Regions from separate parts of the Geoanaerobacter pelophilus genome, predicted to be linked through region 2. Evidence: riboswitches for the same ligand, from Rfam matches in the RefSeq annotation. Region 2 holds a riboswitch; the other holds the start of a gene.

Region 1 (10,062 bases), on a different contig from region 2:
AGGAGCGGCGGGCTGTCAGGCAGCTGCCGAAAAAACCGGGCAAGGACAGTGTGGATATCTCTTCCCGGGCGCGACGGCTTGCCGACATTGAGGATTTGCTGGCAGGGGACGAGAACGGCGGCGATGGCCCCAAGCTCCTCAAACACGACGATTAGCTTCTAGGCAAAGGCCTGCCGATCCTTTTCATAAGCTTCGCTGAAAGTATCAAGCAACTCGGCAATCTGCACTTCTGAGAGGTTGGCAAGTTCTGCTGCCTTGCTTTGCGCTGGTAGCAGCGTTTCCTCCGGGTCTCTGGTGCCGATGCCTAGCTTCCTACAGAACTGATCCGCGAGATTGACGACCGCTGTCAGTTTGATCAGATAATCATCATCGGCCGGCGTGAACTCCAGCTTGTGGTGTTGCATTATGGTAGTAAAGAGCGCATCAGGAAAGTTCCATTTCTTGATGACATAGGCTCCTACCTCGTCATGAGAGAACGGATAGATGCTCTTTTCTGCCGCATCGAACGGGATGCCGTCATTGTAGCACTTCTGCATGACCAGTTGGAACTTGTCCCGGTCCAGAGAGTTCATGATGGTTTTACCGATATCGTGGAACAGGCCGGCAAGGAACGCCTCTTCTTCGTTGGCCAGCCTGGTTTTTGAGGCAATAATGCGTGCCGCAAGGCCGGCGCCGAAGGAATGCTCCCAGAGCATCTGTTCTGTCAGTCCGAACGGCTTGTACACCTGCTTTACCGATGCTGCAACAACCAGGCTTTTCAGAGTGGTAAAGCCGAGGATGACAATGGCCATGGAAAGGCTCTGGATCTGACGTTGACAGCCGTAAAATGAGGAATTGGATATTTTCAGAACTCGTGCCGCCACTGCCGGGTCTGAAGCGACAATTTTGGCAAGTTCATCCGCAGTCGCGTTTTCGCTCTCCAGAAGTTGCATGACTTTCATGGCAACTACAGGTATAGTTGGCAGGTCGCCGGCAGCCATTATTGCCTGTTCCAGTTCCTTGTTCATGATAAACATGCTCCGTTTCGCTAAATAGATGGCCTGTACCACGCATATAATTTATACCCGTTTAATTTAAATCGGCAACTCTTTGGGTTTATTTAATCTCCGCATTAGCCAGGCACTGGAAGAGGATAAACGTGCATATCAAAAATGTTGAGTTCATCAAGAGTGCGGTAAAGCCCGACCAGTATCCGCCGGCGGAGTTGCCGGAGGTTGCCTTTGTGGGCCGATCCAACGTCGGCAAGTCATCGCTGATCAACCTGCTGGTCAATCGCAAGAACCTGGTAAGGACCAGCAACACTCCGGGCCGGACCCAGTTGATAAATTTTTTTTCGGTAAACAGCGATTCCTTCATGCTGGTTGACCTCCCCGGTTACGGCTTTGCAAAGGTGCCGCTGGATGTCAAGAAGCAGTGGGGGCCGATGATGACGGCGTACCTCTCGAAGCGCGAGACTCTGCGCGGGGTGGTGCTGATCCTGGACGTGCGCCGGGTGCCGAGCCAGGAGGATATCCAGATGCTCGACCTGCTCCGTGCCCACGACATTCCGCCGATAATGGTAATCACCAAGTGCGACAAGGTCTCCAAGAACGAGCGGAAACGCCAGGCCCAGATAATATCCAAGACCATGCAAGTCCAGGAGTCCGAATTTCTGTTCTTCTCAGCGCTTTCCCGGGAAGGGATCGACGGGATCTGGGGTGCGCTCGAACCGCTGGTCAACACCCCACAATCAGTTTGACTTTCATTGGGCGGTCTGCTAGAAAAGACTGAAAATTAAATATCATACCAATCAGGTGCGCCTGTTTTCCGCAGGCGATAATAGGGAAGAGGGTGAAAATCCCTCGCTGCCCCGCAACTGTAATCGGTGACGAAAGCCGCTGTGTGCCACTGGGATTTCTTGGGAAGGCGCGGCCAGTAGGATGATCCGAGAGTCAGGAGACCTGCCCGATTGGCAATTCAGGAACCTTCGTGGGAGAGGGACCGGCGCCGATTTAATCATGACCCCGTCTCCATTTCAGGAGGCGGGGTTTTATTTTATGGCAAAAGTAATATTGGTAACAGGCGGTAGCCGCAGTGGCAAGAGCCGACTGGCTGAGCAGCTGACCGAGGGCTTCGGCACTCCGCTTGGTTACATCGCCACGGCCGCAGCCGGTGATGCCGAGATGGCGGCGCGGATCGCCCGGCATCAACAGCGGCGCGGCCCGGAGTGGCAGACTCTAGAAGAGCCGCTTGACCTGTGCGGGGTCATTACCGGGCATGACGGTTATTTTCAGGCAATGCTGGTCGATTGCCTCACGCTCTGGCTGACCAACCTGTTATTGCAACACCACAGCCCGGAGCCGGCGCTTGCCGAAGTGACACGCCTCACCTCGGCCTTTGCTTCGCTCAAATCCCCCCTGGTGCTTGTTTCCAGCGAGGTCGGCATGGGGATCGTGCCGGAAAACGCCCTGGCCCGATCGTTTCGGGACCTGGCCGGCGAGGCCAACCAGCTGATCGCTGCAGCTGCCGATGAAGTGTACGTTGCGATCGCCGGAATCCCTCTGAAACTCAAAGGTTGAAAAAGGAGATAAAGATATCTATGGACCTGCTGACCAAAACACTCGCGGAGATCAAGCCGCTTGATGACGAGTTGCTGGATGCCGCCCAGGCAAAGCTGGACAATAAAACCAAGCCTCTCGGCTCTCTCGGCCGTCTCGAAGATTTTGCCCGTCGAGTTGTTGCCATAACCGGCAGTCTGGCGCCGGAGACTGGGAAAAAGATCATCTTTACCTTTGCTGGCGACCATGGCGTTGTCGAGGAGGGTGTTTCGGCCTTCCCGAAGGAGGTAACGCCGCAGATGGTGCTGAATTTCCTGCGGGGCGGTGCGGGTGTTAATGTCCTGGCCCGTCACGCCGGGGCCGAGGTTCGTGTTGTCGACATCGGCGTCGATTACGATTTTGCCCCGCAGCCGGGGCTGATCATCAGAAAAATTGCCCCTGGCACGAAAAACCTCAGTATCGGCCCGGCAATGACCAGGGCTGAGGCCATAGCTGCCATTGAGGTTGGCATCGAGCTGGCGCGCTCGGCCAAAGAAGAAGGGGCAGCCATGATTGCCACCGGCGAGATGGGTATCGGCAACACCACACCGTCATCGGCCATAATAGCGGCATTTTCCGGGATTTCGCCCCGCGAGCTGACTCACCGCGGCACCGGCATTGACGATGCAGCCCTCGACCGGAAAGTGTCGGCTATTGAGCGCGGACTGAAAGTGAACGCTCCCGATGTTGCCGACCCATTGGATGTACTGGCCAAGGTTGGCGGTCTGGAGATTGCCGGCATTGCCGGGCTGGTACTCGGCGGCGCTGCCTGTCGTCTGCCGGTGGTGGTAGACGGCTTTATCTCGACAGCCGGAGCGTTGATCGCCTGCGAATTGAACCCGGATGTCGGGCAATACCTCTTTGCTGCTCATCATTCGGTCGAAATCGGCCACCGGGTCATGCTGGAACGGATGAAGCTGGAGCCGATCCTCGATCTGAAGATGCGGCTCGGCGAAGGGACCGGCGCAGCCCTGGCTATGGGGCTGATCGAGGCGGGCGTAAAGATACTTAAAGAAATGGCCAGCTTTGAAGAGGCCGGCGTGACCCAATCCAATACTTGAGCGCTACCGGTGTCGCCTCGTCATCAGAATCCTCATCGTACTGCAATGGACGCGGAGCTTCTTTCTCGGCGCCTTGGGATCATCTCAACTCTTGAATTGTGAGGCTGGGCCAAAATTAACATGAGACTATTCGTCATTGCCTTCCAGTTTCTGACCATTGTTCCGCTGCCGTTCCAGGTGCGGTGCGAAGAGCGCGATCTCGGGCGTTCCATGGCCCTGTTCCCGCTGGTCGGGCTTGCCTTGGGCGGGATGCTGGCCGGTGTCGATTTCTTGTTTGCCGGACGAGTGGCAGCTGAGGTGGGCGACCTGCTGCTGGTGACGCTGTTGTCCCTGATTACCGGGGCGTTGCATCTCGATGGCCTGGCCGATGTCTGTGACGGGTTTGCCGCCAGGGGGCCGAAGGAGCGATTCCTGGCCGTGATGAAGGACTCGCGGGTCGGAGCGGTGGGAGTCGTGGGTCTTATCCTGGGTATCGGTCTGAAATACCAGGCGATTCATGCGTTGAGCCCCGCACTCAAATGGCAGACCCTGCTGCTTTTCCCCATGGCGGCCCGCTGTGCCCAGGTTGTTACTGCCGTCGGCGCCCGGACTGCCCGGACCGAAGGGCTCGGCGCAGCCTTTGTCAACGGGGTCGGCCCGTTGCAGCTCATGGCAGCCCTGCTGTTGACCGGGGTGGCAGGATGCGCGCTGCTGGGGCCATCATGGCTGGCTCTGCTCCTGGTACTGTCACTCTGTACCTTTGGCTGCCGAAGATACTTTGAGCAACGGCTTGACGGGGTTACCGGCGATATCATCGGCTTTGTCAGCGAACTGAACGAAATTACCGCGCTGATTCTGATCCCTGTTTTTTGCGGTAGAATATAAAAGGACTGTTATGACGGCAAAAACACGCATTTATCTCATCCGGCACGGCGAAGTCGAGGGGGCTGGTGCGCCACGGTATAATGGCCATGTCGACGTCTCTCTGAGTGAGCACGGGGTGGCGCAGTACCATGCATTGAAGCCGCGGCTCACAGATGCCCGGATAACGGCCTGTTACAGCAGTGATCTGCAGCGCTGCCGGATCGGGGCAGGGATCATTGGTGAACATCTCGGCATTGAGCCTGTCTTGGACCCGGCACTGCGCGAGCTGAACATCGGTATCTGGGAAGGGATGACTTGGGCCGAGATCCAGGAGCGGTGGCCGCACGAGTGGCAGAGCCGCTTGGCAGATATCGTCAATTACCGGGTTCCCGGCGGCGAAAACCTGCTGGACCTGGAAGGCCGGATCATGCCTGCTATTGACCGGATAACGGCAAATCATCGCGGGGAAAATGTCCTGGTGGTGGCCCATGGCGGGGCAAACCGGGTGGTGTTGCTCAATGCCATCGGCGCACCGCTGTCCAGCCTGTTCAATATCGAGCAGAACTACAGCTGCGTCAACATCATCGATTGCTACGAAGACGGCAACAGGGTGGTAAAACTGTTAAACGGGTGATGGAAGGGAGACCGTATGAAGGCATTTGTCATTGCCGCCCCCCACAGCGGATCAGGAAAGACCACCATTACCCTGGGTATCATGGAGGTACTGAGACGAAACGAGCTTATCGTTGCGCCGTTCAAGGTAGGGCCTGATTTTATCGATCCCGGTTACCACCGGATGGTCACCCGCCGGCCATCGATCAACCTTGATGGCTGGATCTGCGGCAGTGAGGGTGTCAGGGAGAGTTTTTTCCGGTACACCAAGGGTGCCAATATCGCCGTTATCGAAGGGGTCATGGGTCTGTTCGACGGCTTCGGCGGGGTTTCGGCGGTAGGGAGCACCGCCCAGGTGGCCGAGCTGCTCAATGCGCCGGTCATCCTGGTGGTAGATGCCCGCGGCCAGGCCCGAAGCGTGGCCGCACTGCTCAAAGGGTTCACCGAGTTTGATCCTGATATCACCATTGCCGGGATTATTTTCAACCAGGTCTCCAGCGACAGTCATGCTGATATTCTGGCCGAGGCCGTGGCCTCGCTCGACTCGCCACCGGCGATTCTCGGCTGCATCCCGGCCGACAGCCGCCTTGCCATCCCCTCCCGCCATCTGGGACTGGTCACGGCGGAAGACAATCCGCTCTCCCCTACCTATCTGGATTATCTGGCAGCAACGATTCGCGAGCATGTCGATATGGCCGCTCTCTGGGCAATTGCCGAGGGGAGGCCTGATGACCCGCCAGTCCCATCGGTGTCGGCCGAAGAATCTGCTCCGGCAGTAAAGATCGCTGTTGCTCGGGACGAGGCTTTCTGCTTTGTCTATGAAGAGAACCTCCGGCTCCTGAGCGAAGCGGGCGCCGAGTTGATCCCGTTTTCGCCGCTTCGCGACACCGGCCTTCCGGCTGGGGTCACCGGGGTCTACCTCCCTGGCGGTTATCCCGAACTTTACGCCGAAAAATTAGCGGGTAATGAAGCGGTGAAAAGCTCAATAGCCGGTGCCATCAACGACGGCATGCCGGTTTATGCCGAATGCGGCGGTTTCATCTATCTCACCGCCGGGGTTGCCGATTCCCCGGAGCAGGAAACGGTTGCCCATAGTTTCGTCGGGATCTTCCCGGTTGTCACCCGGATGCTCCCCAGACGAAAGGCGCTCGGTTACCGCGAGGTGGAGCTTTGCGGTAACAGCATTCTTGGTGGCCAGGGGGTGGTGGCCAGGGGGCACGAATTCCACTATTCGGAGATCTCGGCCATGCCGCAGGAGATTGAGCGGATCTACGCGGTGCGCAAGGGGAAGACCGATCTTGGCGCCGAGGGATACCGGATCGGCAACTGCCTGGCCTCCTATATCCACCTCCATTTCGGCAGCTGTCCGGAAATGGCGGTAAACTTTGTGGCCAGCTGCCGGGAATTCGGAGCATTGCAGCAATGATCAGACTTTTTGTGCTGTTGTTCGTGCTCTATGCTGCTCCGGCTCACGCCATGCACATCAGCGAGGGAATCCTGCCGCTTGGCTGGGCCGCTGGCTGGTTCGTGGTTGCCGCGCCGTTTGTGGTACTGGGGCTCAGGCGGCTGAACAGCCTTTCCCGCGATGATCTGTCGCTGAAGCCGCTGGTGGGGCTCCTGGCGGCGGTGGTGTTCATCATCTCCTGTATGCCGATTCCGGTACCGACTGCCGGTACCTGCTCGCACCCCTGCGGCACTGCCATCTCCGCGGTGCTGCTCGGCCCGTTGGTCAGTGTGCTGATTTCGACCGTGGCGCTGTTGATCCAGGCGCTGGTCATGGCCCACGGCGGCCTTTCCACGCTCGGCGCGGATATCGTCTCCATGGGGGTGGTTGGCTCTTTCGTCGGCTACGGCGCCTTCCGGGGGCTCCGTTCCATGGGGGCCGGACTCGGTCTGGCAGGATTCTGTGCCGGGCTGCTCACTGACTGGGCCACCTACCTGACCACATCGCTGGAACTTGCTACGGGAATTCGGGGGAGCGACCCGCTCTTCCCCCTGTTTAGCAAGATTGCCCTTGCCTTTGTGCCTACCCAGCTGCCGCTGGGGATCCTTGAAGGGGCGATGACCGCCGGCATGGTGCTGCTGCTGCACAAGAAGCGGCCCGACCTGCTGGTGAAAATGAAGGTGCTGAAAGTAGAGGAGGTTGCATCACATGCCTGACCGAAAACGAAAATTCCGCATCATCCTGATGCATATTGTCATCCTGCCCTCGCTGCTGTTTGTCTTTTACTTCTTCTCTCTGGCGCCTCGGCCATGGACCGGGGTTGACGAGGCGGTGGTGGAGAAGATCGCCAAGGAGCATGGCCGGGAGGCCAGGTCACCACTGATCAATACCGACCGAGGGGACCTGCTGCTGTTTGTCTTTCTTGTTGGCGGAGCAGTGGGTGGCTTTATTGCCGGTTACTGCTGGCGGGCACTTACGAAAAAAGATTCTGCCAGGACAGGAGACACGAAGGAATAATGCGCTTTGCCAGCGGTGACATAACCGGGAGCAGTCATTTTCTCGCCCGCGTCGACAGCCGCCTGAAGCTGCTGGCCAGTCTAGCACTGCTGGTGATGGTGGTCAGTCACCGGGGGATCTGGTTCCCGCTGTTGACCGCCGTGGCCGGTGTCGGTACCTGCTTCACCCTGGGGGTGCGGCTCCGGTTGCTGTTGCTCCGCTTTAGCGAGCCGCTGGTCATCGCCCTGGTGGTGCTGGTTCTGAAGGCTCTGTTTAGCGGCCATGATCTGCTCTGGAGTTACAGTATCGGTGGCTTTGCCGTTACCTGCCACCAGGACGGGCTGCTGGAGGGGTGTCGCATTGCCGGCCGGATCATGGGTGCCGTAGCAGTGGTGGCAACCGTTGGCTTTGCCACACCGTTTACCGAGATATTGGCCGCACTGGCCTGGTTAAAGGTGCCGCAGGGGTTGATCGAGGTGACCATGTTTGCCTGGCGCTACCTGTTCGTACTGGCCGACGATGCCCAGGTGGTCTATGCTGCCCAGCGCAACCGGCTGGGCTATGTCGGTTACCGTCGCAGCTTCCGTTCTTTTGGCACTCTGGCCGGGGCACTGGTGATCAAGGCGTTCGATACCAGTCAGACCATGACCACGGCTATGGTCCAGCGCGGTTACGATGGCAGCCTGCCGATGCTCAAGCACAAACCGTTTCGCCTTGGCGAAGTTGCCAGCGCGCTGTTGGTGGTGCTGGCAATGGGGGTGCTATGGCAGATCTAGCCCGGCTCTCGGTGAAGCTTGATCGTTTTGCCTACCCGGACGGCACACTGGCGCTGGCGGATATCAGGTTGACGGTCGCTGCCGGCGATTTTCTGGCTCTGCTCGGGGCCAATGGTTCCGGCAAGACCACGCTGCTGAAGCTGCTGGATGGATTGATCCGCGATTACCGCGGCAGTGTGCTGCTCGATGGCCAGGACATCCTCAAGCTGCATCCCAAAGAGATTTACCGGAAGATGGGGCTGGTGTTCCAGAACCCGGACGATCAGCTGTTTGCTCACACCGTGGCCGAGGATGTCGCTTTTGGCCCCCGCAACATGGGCTTTGACGATAGCGAGGTGAACCGGCGGGTGGCGGCAGCCTTGACTCAGGTCGAGATGGACGGCAGCGGCCACCGGAATATCCACCATCTGAGCTACGGCCAGAAAAAGCGGGTCTGTATTGCCGGACTGCTGGCCATGGGACACGGGATCCTGCTCCTTGACGAGCCCACCGCAGGCCTTGATCCGGTTGGTGAACAGCGGATGCTTCAGTTGCTGGCCAATCTGAATCGCGAGCACGGGGTTACCATCATTATGGCGACCCATGCAGTAGACCTGGTGCCGCTGTTCGTCCAGCGCCTTGCCATCCTCGACAAGGGGCGATTGACAGCGGTCGGCACGCCGGCAGAACTGCTGGCCGATCCGGCTGCCATGGCCGAGGTCAGGTTGCGTCTGCCACAGGTTGCCGAGCTTTTTTGGCAGCTGCGCCATGAGGACGGCTTTCCGCCAGGGCCTCTGCCGCTCGGCATTGCCGAGGCACGGCAAGAGATCGTGGCATTGCATAGACACAAGGAGAAGAAATGAAAAAGACCGCTATTTTACTGATGGCCCACGGCAGCCGTATTCCCGAGGCCAATGACGCAGTGCAGGAGATTGCCGCCATGGTCAGGACCATGACCGGATACGAGATCGTCGAGGTTTCCTTTCGCGAGATGCACCTGCCGAACATTCAGCAGGGGATCGATGCCTGCGTAAAGCAGGGGGCGGAGCGGGTGCTGTTGATGCCGTATTTCCTGTTTATCGGCGCCCATGTCCAGGAGGATCTGCCGGAAGAGATGGCCCAGGCTCGGGAGCGCTACCCGAAGGTCGAGTTTGCCATGGGGAACCATCTCGGGGTGCACCGGAAGCTGGCCGAGGTGGTGGTGGAGCGAATTGCCGAAGGGCTGACGACAACGGGGTGGCACTGATGTCCGTGCATCTCCGTCCGGAAGAGATCGAGGCCGAATCGTTCCGGATGATCGATGAGGAGGCCGGACCACATTCCTGGCCCCCTGCCGAGTGGCAGATCGTGCGGCGGGCCATCCATACCAGCGCCGATTTTGACTATAGCCGGACAATGCTGATGTCTCCTGATGCTGTAAAGAGGGGCGTTGCGGCATTGCAGGCCGGCCACGCCATTGTCACCGACACCACCATGGCACTTTCCGGCATCAGCAGGCTACGACTCGATCCGTTCGGCATCTCTGCCAAATGCCTGGTGGCTGATCCGGTGGTGGCCAAGGCTGCTGAAAAGCTCGGGGTAACCCGCTCGCTCATGGCGATGCGCAGTGCTGCCGCTGACCCGCAAAACGGCATCTTCGTCATCGGCAATGCCCCGACAGCGCTGTTCGAGCTGCTGCGTCTGGTACGAGAGGAAGGGCTGAAGCCTGCGCTGGTTGTGGGGCTACCGGTGGGGTTTGTCGGTGCGGCCGAGAGCAAGGAGGAACTGGTGCGGAC
Region 2 (10,062 bases):
AACTCGGCAAGCTTGCCAACGTCACTGACCAGAAAAGGACGGACGGGCCGTACCGTCTCCCGGTTGACCGGGTGATCACGGTCCCCGGTTTCGGCACGGTGGTTACCGGCACCCTGCTCTCCGGCAAGGTTGCGGTCAACGACGATGTTGAGCTTCTCCCTCGGGAGCTGCCGGCCAGGGTTCGCGGGCTCCAGGTCCATGGGGTCAAATGCGACCAGGGTGCGGCGGGCGAGCGGCTGGCCATCAATCTCCAAGGGGTTGACCATGATGAGATCAGGCGCGGCGATGTGGTGGTGCCGCGCGGCGCGTTCCGCACCACCGGGCTGGTTGATGTCCGGCTGGAATACCTCAGATCTGCGCCGGGCAAGCTGAAGCACCGGGCGCAGCTCCGCTTCCATTCCGCCACCTATGAAATCTCGGCAACAGTGATCCTGTTCAACCGCGACCTGCTCAATCCCGGCGAAGCCGATTATGCCCAGCTCCGGCTGTCCCGGCCGGTGCTGCTGATGAGCGGCGATTCGTTTGTGTTGCGTTCGTCTTCCCCGGCTACCACAGTAGGCGGCGGCACTGTGCTGGATCCGTTCCCGCCGCCGAGGCGCCGCAGAACCGGCGAAGCCTTGCAACTGCTGGCAACGGTTGCCGCAGGGCAGGAAACGGAATCCGTTGCCGGCATGATAGAGAGCAGCCTGCTCACCGGGATCTCTTTTGCAGAGCTTGCACTCCGCACCGGTTACCCGCCAAAGCGCCTGGAATCGGCACTTGCCCCCATTCTGACATCAGGCGGGATTATCCAGGTTGTCAGGGAGCCGAAAATCTACCTTAGCCGGGCTGGATTCGCTTCCCTGTGCCAACTGCTGAGCGACGAGGTCGCCGCATTCACTGCCAAAAACCCGCTCCGGGGGGGGATGAGCAAAGAGGAACTGAAGTCGCGCATCCCGGCGCGGAGTGACCCCCGCTTCTTCTCGCCCTGCATTGCCGCGCTGGAAAAGGCCGGGATGCTGACGGCAGAACGCGACCTGGTCAAGCCGGTTGCCAGTCCTGCGGCCGCCGATCCAGGCAAGCATGGCATCCATGACAAAATCGCCGCACACCTTGCAAGCCATGGCTCAGAACCGCCGTCGATCAAGGAGCTCTGCAGCACCTTTAGCCTGCCGGAAAAATCCCTGCTGGAATGCCTCAATCAACTGGCGCGTGACGCTAAGGCAGTCAAGGTAAAGAGCGACCTCTTCTATGCGCCGGCTCCGCTGGCCGCCATCCGGGACAAAGTAGTCACGCTTCTGGAGCAGAAGGGTGAAATGACCCCTGCCGATTTCCGGGACATGACCGGGCTGTCCCGTAAATACATGATCCCCCTGCTGGAGTACTTTGACGAGCAGAAACTCACCATCAGAGCCGGAGACAAGCGCCTGCCGAGAAAAAAAACCGGTTAAAGAATCGTTGCCCCGATATTGCATTATCAGAAATCTTGACTACACTCTTCATGAGCTTATTCCTTGGCGTTTTAAATCATTCAACCTGTAGTGAACCGTTTTAACCGGCAGGCTGTGCCGCAAGAATCTATATTCTCTCGGGAGGGAGACTTTTATGTATGCACTGGACAATGTGGGGAGAAACACCATCGCCATGGTGCTGGCCGGAGGGAAAGGGGAACGGCTCAGCCCGTTGACCCTGCGTCGGGCCAAGCCGAGCGTTGCCTTTGGCGGCAAATACAAGATCATTGATTTTGTGCTCTCCAACCTGTTCAATTCGGGGATCAAGAAGGTCTATATCCTGACCCAGTACCGGGCGTTCTCGCTCAACAAGCATATCCGCGAATCATGGGGTAAATGGACCGGGCTCGGGGAGTTCTTTGTCGCCATCTCTCCGGAGACCAAGAGCGAGCGGGAGGAGTGGTTCAAGGGGACTGCCGACGCAATCCTGCAGTACCTCCGCTTCGTCGAGACCTCTGACGCCGACTACGTGGCGATCTTTGGCGGCGACCATATCTACAAGATGGATATCACCCAGATGATCAACTACCACCGGATGAACCGGGCCGATATCACCATTGCCGCGCTGGAAGTGCCGAAGAGCGAGGCCAGCCGCTTCGGAGTCTTTTCCGTGGATGACGACTCCAAAGTAACCGGTTTTACCGAGAAACCGGAGAATCCGGAGACCATCCCCGGCAGGGAGACCTGTTTCGCCTCAATGGGGAACTACATCTTTTCCACCAAGAAGCTGATCGAGGTGCTGCAGGAAGGGAAGAAGATGCACGAGGATCTCGATTTCGGCAAGCATGTGATCCCGATGATGCTGGAAAGTGGCGACCGGATCTTTGCCTACAACTTCAACGACAATGTGATCCCGGGGATGAGGACCGAAGAACGGGGGTACTGGAAAGACGTCGGCACCCTGGATTCCTACTACGAGGCCAACATGGACCTGATCCATGTCTCGCCGCAGCTAAACCTGTACAACTACAAATGGCCGATCCTGACCAACCAGGGGAACCTGCCGCCGGCCAAGACCGTATTCGACGATGACGACCGCCGCGGGGTCAATATCGACTCCTATGTCTGCGCCGGTTGCATCACCAGCGGCAGCATCGTCAGGCGCTCCATCATGGGACCGCTGTGCAAGGTCAACAGCTACAGCCTGGTCGAGGATTCCATCCTTTTCGAGAATGTTACGGTAGGCCGTCACACCAAGATCAAAAGGGCGATCATCGACAAGAATGTCGTGATCCCGGACAACTCGACCATCGGCTATGACCGTGAGGCAGACCTGGCCATGGGGTACACAATCACCGAGTCCGGGATTGTGGTGGTGCCGAGAAAAGACAAATAGAGGACGGTTACAGTTTTTCCAGAATCTTCAAAAGATGCGGCAGCAACTGCTTCTTTCGGGACATGACCCCCTTCATCTCATAAAGATGGGGTTCCAGCTGGGGATAACCCATGACATGGGCGATCCGTGTATGCCCCTCCACCAGGAACAGGGTCGTTCCCGAAACGATGTCAGTGACCATCAGCCCGGCAATAAAGAGATTGCCCCGCTGTTTTATCTGGGCCAGGCAAGCCAGCAGCTCCCCCTTGACCCCGTCAAACTCGTCGAAACCAACGACCTCCACCTGGCCGACGCCAATGGTCTTTTCTCCCTGGGTAAAATGCTTGAAATCCGCCTCGACCACCTTGAGCGGCGATCCGTAATGCTTCAGCGAGCTGCAGGCGGCAAAGATCTCTTTGCCGAAATCTTCAGCATCCATAGCGGCAATCGTAGCCAGCCATTGTGCGGTAGAGCGATCAACGTCCGTTGTGGTCGGGGATTTGAGAATAACCGTGTCCGAGAGGATTCCGGCGAGGAGCAGCGCAGCAATCCGCTGTTCTGGGGCAAGGCCCGCTTCTCGATAGCGTGCAGCAACCAGGGTGCAGGTGCTGCCGACCGGAGAGGTAATGAAGGTAATGGGGGCAATTGTCGGGCTGTTGCCGAGCTTGTGGTGGTCAATCACCTCCAGCACCTCCACCGCGTCGGCCCCAGGAACCGCCTGCCCCGTTTCATTGTGATCCACCAGGATCAGGCCGTAGGGGATCTCTGCCAGCAACGACGATTTGGTCGCCACCCCGGCAAGAGAGCCATCCTCCTCGGTCACGAACAGGGCGGCATCGCCGGTCTGTAGCAGCTTTTGACGCAGCTGGGACAGCGGCTCGCCGATGCCGATAGTGGTGAAGGCGTGATCGGCAACCTGGGATACCGGCGTCGAAAGCCGGGCGAGCCAGGCCGCAGTTGCAGTATCGTGGTGGGTCAGCAGGATCCTGACTCCGTTTGCCTCTGCCATGGCTGTGATATCCTGATCAGGAGGATGGCCGCCGGTCACGACCAGGAGGCCGACCCCTCTCTCAATGGCTGCCTGCTGGATTGTCCGCCGGTTGCCGGTCATGATCAGCAATGAGGATGGCTCATAATCGGCAATGCGCCCGGAAAAAGACTCTTCCCGCATGGCGCCGATGAAGAGATGAAATTTTTCAACCGTCTCATCCCCGGGTAACACGATGCAATCGGCCGCAAGGGTCCGGGCCAAAGCCGCAACGCTGGTTCTGATCTCACGCTGCAGCTCTGGACACGGCAGCAGATAGGTCTCGGAAAGACGCAGCAGTGACAGCGAACCGCTAGGATTCCCTGCTTCGTCCAGGACCGGCATGACCCGGACACCACTGGCATGAAACCGCTCCAGCGCATCATAGGCCGTTGCATCCTTGCTGAGAGTGACCGGCCGCCGGTTGACCACATCCCGCACCTTGGGGTGGACATCCGCCAGCAAGAGCGGCTCAGAGATCCCGAGCCGGTCGAGAATGTAACGGGTCTGGGGATTCGGCTCTCCGGCCATGGCCGCAATGACCTGCGGCGCACCAAGCCTCTTTTTCAGTTCGGCATAGGCAATGGCCGAGGCCACCGAATCGGTGTCAGGATTGCGGTGACCGATGACATAAATGGTCTTTTCCAAGCTAAATCCCCCATCAACTGCTGTCATTGCCCAGGCTCCTGTCACCAGCAGCAGCTGTGGACCAGAGCAGAGCCTTTAAATCTTATCGCCCTTTAGGTCATCCGCAAATAATTTTGTTGCGCCGCGAGAGGCGCAAAAATCTCCGCACATGGTGCAGGTGGCCTCATCATCAGGCACCCGACTGGCGCGAATGGCCCTGGCGTCATCAGGGTAGAGGGCCAGCTCGAACTGTTTCTCCCAGTCCAGGTTACGCCGCGCCTTGGACATCTCCTTATCCCGCATCCTCCCTTTTTCCGGGTATTTGTTCATGTCGCCGATGTAGGCCGCTATTTTTGCGGCCTTCACCCCTTGGCGCACATCGTCTTCATTGGGCAGGGCCAGGTGTTCCGCCGGAGTGATGTAACAGATCAGGTCGGCCCCATAGCGGCTCGACTGGGCTGCGCCGATGGCCGCGGTGATATGGTCGAAGCCGGGGGCGACATCGGTTGAGATCGGCCCCAGCATGTAGTAAGGCGCGCCGCCGCTCATCCGCTTCTGCAGCTGGATATTCCCCTCCACCTCGTCCAGCGGCACATGCCCCGGACCTTCCACCAGCATCTGGCACCCCATCTCCCGGCCGATTTCGGCCAGCTCGCAGTTGATGAGCAGCTCCTGGATCTGCGCCCGATCGCTGGAATCGTGGATCGCCCCGGCCCGTAGCCCATTACCGAGCGACAATACGGTGTCATATTTCTTGAGGATTGCCACTACCCGGTCGAACTTCTCGTACAGCGGGTTTTCCCGGCCATTGGCCAGCATCCAGGCGACCATGCTTACGCCACCCTTGGAGACCAGCCCGCCATACCGATAGCCCTGTTTCCTGAGCCGCTCGATGGTGTAGAGATTGATGCCGCAATGCACCGCCATGAAAGCCATGCCGTCGCTGCACTGTCTTTCGATCAGGTCAAACAGCAGCTCTTCGTCCAGCCGGTTGGGATCGCCGTATTTCCGCGCTGCCTCGCAAAAGGCCTGATAGAGCGGCACGTTCCCTACCGGCAGGTCAACGCTGGCAATCACCTCCTGGCGAACCCGGTCCAGATCGCCGCCGACAGAGAGTTCCATCAGAGTATCGGCGCCGGATTCCGCGGCAGCCCTGGCCTTCCTGACCTCTGCCTCATAGTCGATAATATCCGACGAGGTGCCGATAGAGGCATTGACCTTGGTCCGCAGCCCCTTACCGATCCCCACCGGCTTCGGCTTGCGCGTGTGGTTCCAGGGGATGACGATCTTTCCTTCAGCCACCATCTGCCTGATGTACTCAGGTGAAAGTTGTTCATCACTCGCGACATTTGCCATCTGCGGGGTAACGATCCCCTTGCGTGCTGCCTCAATCTGGGTAAGCATTCCAATCTCCTTTCAGCCTTGTAATTAAACCGCAGGCCAGGATTAAGCCGAATGGAGAGTTTTCGAAAACGAAAAAGCCCCTGGAGTACAGGGGCTCGAAATGCCGCAGATGGAAATACCGGGCTTCGGCCCCTCTTTCCACGGAAGTTCCATTGAAGCATCGGTTTGGCAGGTCTCCTGGCTCCAGGGTCATCTTACTCGCCGCGCCTTCCCAGGTTTAACCCAGTGGCATAGAACGGCTTTCATCACCTGTTACAGTTGCGGGACAGCGAGGGATTTCCACCCTCTTCCCTATTATCCGCGCCTTTGTGGGGCACGGCACCAATCCGTCTGGCAAGCAGTTGTGGAGTGTTTGTAGCAGAGTGCCCTGAGAAAAGTCAAAAGGAATGTGAGAAACGTGAGCTTCAATTTCGAATGCCCATACGTTGTGTTAACAAGTCCATTACCTGAGGATGTTTTCATCACCGTTTACAGTTGCGGGACAGCAAGGCATCAAACGCGTGAGTGGTGCTACTCTGGAAACTTGCGGACGTTTCCTTTGATGAATCAACGTGTTCCCTCTGCAGCAATTGCTGCGTTAATCTTTCGCATAACACCCTCGTCTACTTTCTGACTGCAGAGTATATAACGTTTTAATCCAGCAGGCAGATCAGGGTATGTAATACGCACCGTGCCAGTGCTCTTGAACTCAGCGTTAGTTTCCATCAAGTAATCGTAATCATCCTGGTCAATAAACATGAGATCAGCCCGGTTGATCGCCAATTTTTTTGCGACTTGCAACGGTGACTGTAACGCCTTGTCAACCTTGCCCGGAAATGCAGCTATCATGGTATCAAGCTCAGGGCCATAAGAAACACCGTCGGCAACTGCAAGCAGGAGAGTTGAATCAGCCATCACATTCTTCAGGGTCTTGTGGCGAAGCAACTTCTGGGCAGAGTTGGGGCTCGCAAGAATGACATGCGGTCGATCCTGATGCATGGGGATGGAAAAGCGGGCATACTTCTCACGTTCCGGAATTTTGTACCAGCCAAAGGAACAAACCGGCTCCACATTGTTTTGGATATCCTGGAAGATCCGCTTGGGAGGAAGTATTATGAATTTTGATTCAATTTTGGCGCGTGAAAGAATTCTTTGGGTTCGTTCCAGCAGAAAGCCCTTCTGTACACCGTTTTCCAGGTAAGAATAGGGTGGTTTGTCACGAAAGGCCATCTTCAGAGGTTCAGCCAGAACAGTTTGTGGCAAGGCAGACACCAGACCCAGTAAGCCGGAAGCGCATGCTAAAGACCTTGCATACAATTTACTGCCGTCAATCCATAGTGACTGGCAGGCCCCAATGAATCGCTGAACGAACCCCATTGGCATCCCTCCTTCTGATCAATGAGAGTAACCTTTTAATATAATAGCGTATTTGCCGCTCTTCTTCAATGTGCGCAGGGCAGCATCAAAGTCGTTTCTCAATCCTTCGAGATTTCGCTTCCTGGAAAAACCGACATAGGCCGGTATATTCTGAAGCGAAGGCAACAGTTCTTTCACTTCCTTGGATTGACCGATTTTCTTTAGTTCAAATACTGCACCGTCATGATTGCTCACCCAGATGTCAACCCTTCCGTTCACCAGTAATTTTATGGCCTCTTCAATGGTGTAGGACTCCGCAATTTTCAACGTCCCCTTTTTTACTGCACCGTCAAATCTCTCTCCGTAACTGGTTTTTCTTACCACCCCGAACCGGTAATCCTTGAGGCTTGTCAGATTGCCGTCAAAGGTTATTTTTGAGTCTTTCCTCACCCATAGTGAAATTCGCTGCTGTACAACCGCTTCTTGTGAGAAGAACGCAAAACTCTCCCTTTCAGGCGTCCTGAAAAAGGTAAATATTCCATCAGCGTCACCATTCTTGAGCATTTCAATGGATCGTGCAAAAGGCAAGATTTCAATAATGACTTCATGCCCCATAAGTTTAAATGCCTCTCTCACTATCTCGACGGCAGCCCCCTTGATGACTCCGTCCTCGGAGTATTCATAGGGGGGGTACTCAAGGGTCACCATTCGATAGGTTGCAGCCGCAGCAGGCGCAGTTGCAGAAAGGAGCCAGATCCCCCCGAGTGTCAGTAATGTCAGGATAATTCGGGAGTATTGCACCAATGCTTTGTTCATATTGATTCTCCGCGAAAAGTTGCTGCCTGGCCAGCAACCATCTTACTGACGCGCTCATCGGATGCAAGAAGTGCCTGTATTCTCCAAGCCAGCTGTTGCAGCGGATATGGTTTAAGTATGAAATCGTCCACTGCGCCCTTCGCCAGAAGGGAAAGAACTCTGGGGTCCTGTTTGAAACCAGAGGTAAGCAAAAGTTTGGCGGTTGGCGCAGACTCCCTGATCTTCGGCAGGGCATCTATGCCTGACATTACCGGCATAATCATGTCGAGCAATATCAGCCTGATTTCTGCGCCATGCGTTATTGCAAGGCGGACTCCTTCGGCACCATTGACCGCCAGAACCACGCGGTACCCGCACTGGGTGAGAATCTGGGAAGCGTTCTCCCGGACAGCATCATCATCATCAACAACCAGGATCATTCCTGAACCAGAGGGAAGAGTTGTGTCTTTTGTATCCTTTGCACTCTGGCGGTTGTCATCCGGCTGGCACAATATCGGCAGTTTAATATGGAAAGAGCTCCCTTTGCCGGGAACCGAATGTAGCGTAAGATCGCCATGGTGTTGCGTTATTATCGAGTAGGCCATGGAGAGCCCCAGACCGCTCCCCACTCCTTTTTGTTTGGTGGTAAAGAAGGGGGTAAAAATATTTTCCATGACCGAGGGCTCCATCCCCACCCCCGTATCAGTAACCGACAGGAGCCAGCACGCATCCGCATCCGCCTCATCATCTGCCTTGAGGATAGAGCCGTCACCACTTAATAACTTGAGTGAAATACCCAGGTCTCCTCCCCACGGATCACCTTCCGGTCTCATAATAGTCATTGCATGACTGGCGTTGATACAGAGATTCAGCAGCAGCTGTTCCATCTGAATAGGATCTGAGTTCACCATTGCTTGCATCTCCGGCAAATCAAGTTTCACAGTTATCGATTTGTCCAAACTGCTCTGCAGCAGTTTATGAACATGCCGGACCGAATCCTTCAAATCAACAGCAGTTAGCAGTACCTCCTTCTTCATTGAAAGAGTAAGAAGTTGGCGAATCAGTGCGGTTGCACGGTTTGTCGCGTCACTTATATTCGAGAGATGCTTCTTGATGTTATCCATCTCGACAAGATGTTCAGCTTGAAGACGAAACGACAACAGCTCTGCCGATCCCGATATCGCGCACAGGATATTGTTGAAATCATGGGATATCCCGCCAACCAGCATCCCCACTGCCTCCATTTTCTGGGCCTGCAGCAGTTGCACCTCCTTCTGCCGCTGCAGGTCAAGACTGGCCTGAAGTTCGGTGGTCATCTCCCGGAAACGATCAGCAAGCTTCCCTATTTCGTCAGTCCCGTTTACGGGGATCGGAATGGCAAGATTTTCTATCGATATCTGATCCACCGCTCTCTCAAGTTCTTTGAGGGGGCGAACTATGGTTCTTCGCAAAGCCATGTAAAGTACGGTAGTAAGACCGGCGCAGAGAAGTAATATCCCGAATGCTGACAAAAAGAGCCTCTTGCGGAGCTTCGACTTCAGCGGAGTGTCCTCGGCATACACAGTTACCGAGGCGAGGATAGCTGACTCCTTTCGAACCTGCGCGTCTGCCGAAATAGTGCTTTTCAGCAGGCCAGCTGTATCCTTTCCGCTATTGTCCTGTGATAGGTTGTAAATTGAACCTCCAGATTTGCTGCTCCCTGCAAGCAGGCGACCATTATCGCCTCGCAGTATGATCGCCCGAATGTTGTCACTCTTAACCTCATACCTAATAATCCTGCCGATTTCATCGTCATCCAGATTCCAAACGGGATTGACAAGTGCCTGCCCAAGTCGTTTTGCAGCCGCTTCTGTCTGCTGCTGGAGATCCATTGAAAGATCTTTTTTGTCGTTAAGGAAATTGACAACTCCCCAACCCGACATGACGAGCAAGGAAACCGCCAGAACGACGCAGAGAATTTTAGTTGAGATGTTCAGGTTCATCACGTATCCAGTCTTTTCTTTACCCTACCCATTTGGGTAGAGTATATGTGCAAATTCCCATAGTTCAACGTGCGAACTTACTGAATT

The links. A riboswitch is a leader RNA that binds a small molecule or an ion and turns the genes downstream of it on or off. The one in region 2 is predicted to bind cobalamin.
Region 1: linked by a shared signal. The riboswitch ahead of cobU (bifunctional adenosylcobinamide kinase/adenosylcobinamide-phosphate guanylyltransferase) and the one ahead of thiC (phosphomethylpyrimidine synthase ThiC) in region 2 are both predicted to bind cobalamin.

The regions. Positions count from the first base shown of each region.
Region 1 is NZ_JAHCVJ010000002.1:181,492-191,553, reverse strand. It holds gene KI809_RS06305 (hypothetical protein) at 1-155, shown strand, start outside; gene KI809_RS06300 (HDOD domain-containing protein) at 159-1,007, opposite strand; gene yihA (ribosome biogenesis GTP-binding protein YihA/YsxC) at 1,139-1,738, shown strand; cobalamin riboswitch at 1,775-1,962, shown strand; gene cobU (bifunctional adenosylcobinamide kinase/adenosylcobinamide-phosphate guanylyltransferase) at 2,037-2,558, shown strand; gene cobT (nicotinate-nucleotide--dimethylbenzimidazole phosphoribosyltransferase) at 2,579-3,637, shown strand; gene cobS (adenosylcobinamide-GDP ribazoletransferase) at 3,758-4,501, shown strand; gene cobC (alpha-ribazole phosphatase) at 4,512-5,114, shown strand; gene KI809_RS06270 (cobyrinic acid a,c-diamide synthase CobB) at 5,130-6,518, shown strand; gene KI809_RS06265 (energy-coupling factor ABC transporter permease) at 6,515-7,252, shown strand; partial or broken gene KI809_RS06260 (cobalt transporter) at 7,344-7,553, shown strand; gene cbiQ (cobalt ECF transporter T component CbiQ) at 7,553-8,308, shown strand; gene KI809_RS06250 (energy-coupling factor ABC transporter ATP-binding protein) at 8,296-9,150, shown strand; gene KI809_RS06245 (sirohydrochlorin chelatase) at 9,147-9,533, shown strand; gene KI809_RS06240 (precorrin-8X methylmutase) at 9,533-10,062, shown strand, end outside.
Region 2 is NZ_JAHCVJ010000001.1:1,143,027-1,153,088, forward strand. It holds gene selB (selenocysteine-specific translation elongation factor) at 1-1,430, shown strand, start outside; gene glgC (glucose-1-phosphate adenylyltransferase) at 1,585-2,826, shown strand; gene KI809_RS05245 (putative manganese-dependent inorganic diphosphatase) at 2,834-4,507, opposite strand; gene thiC (phosphomethylpyrimidine synthase ThiC) at 4,556-5,863, opposite strand; cobalamin riboswitch at 6,014-6,204, opposite strand; gene KI809_RS05255 (substrate-binding periplasmic protein) at 6,410-7,219, opposite strand; gene KI809_RS05260 (substrate-binding periplasmic protein) at 7,238-7,906, opposite strand; gene KI809_RS05265 (ATP-binding protein) at 8,011-9,975, opposite strand.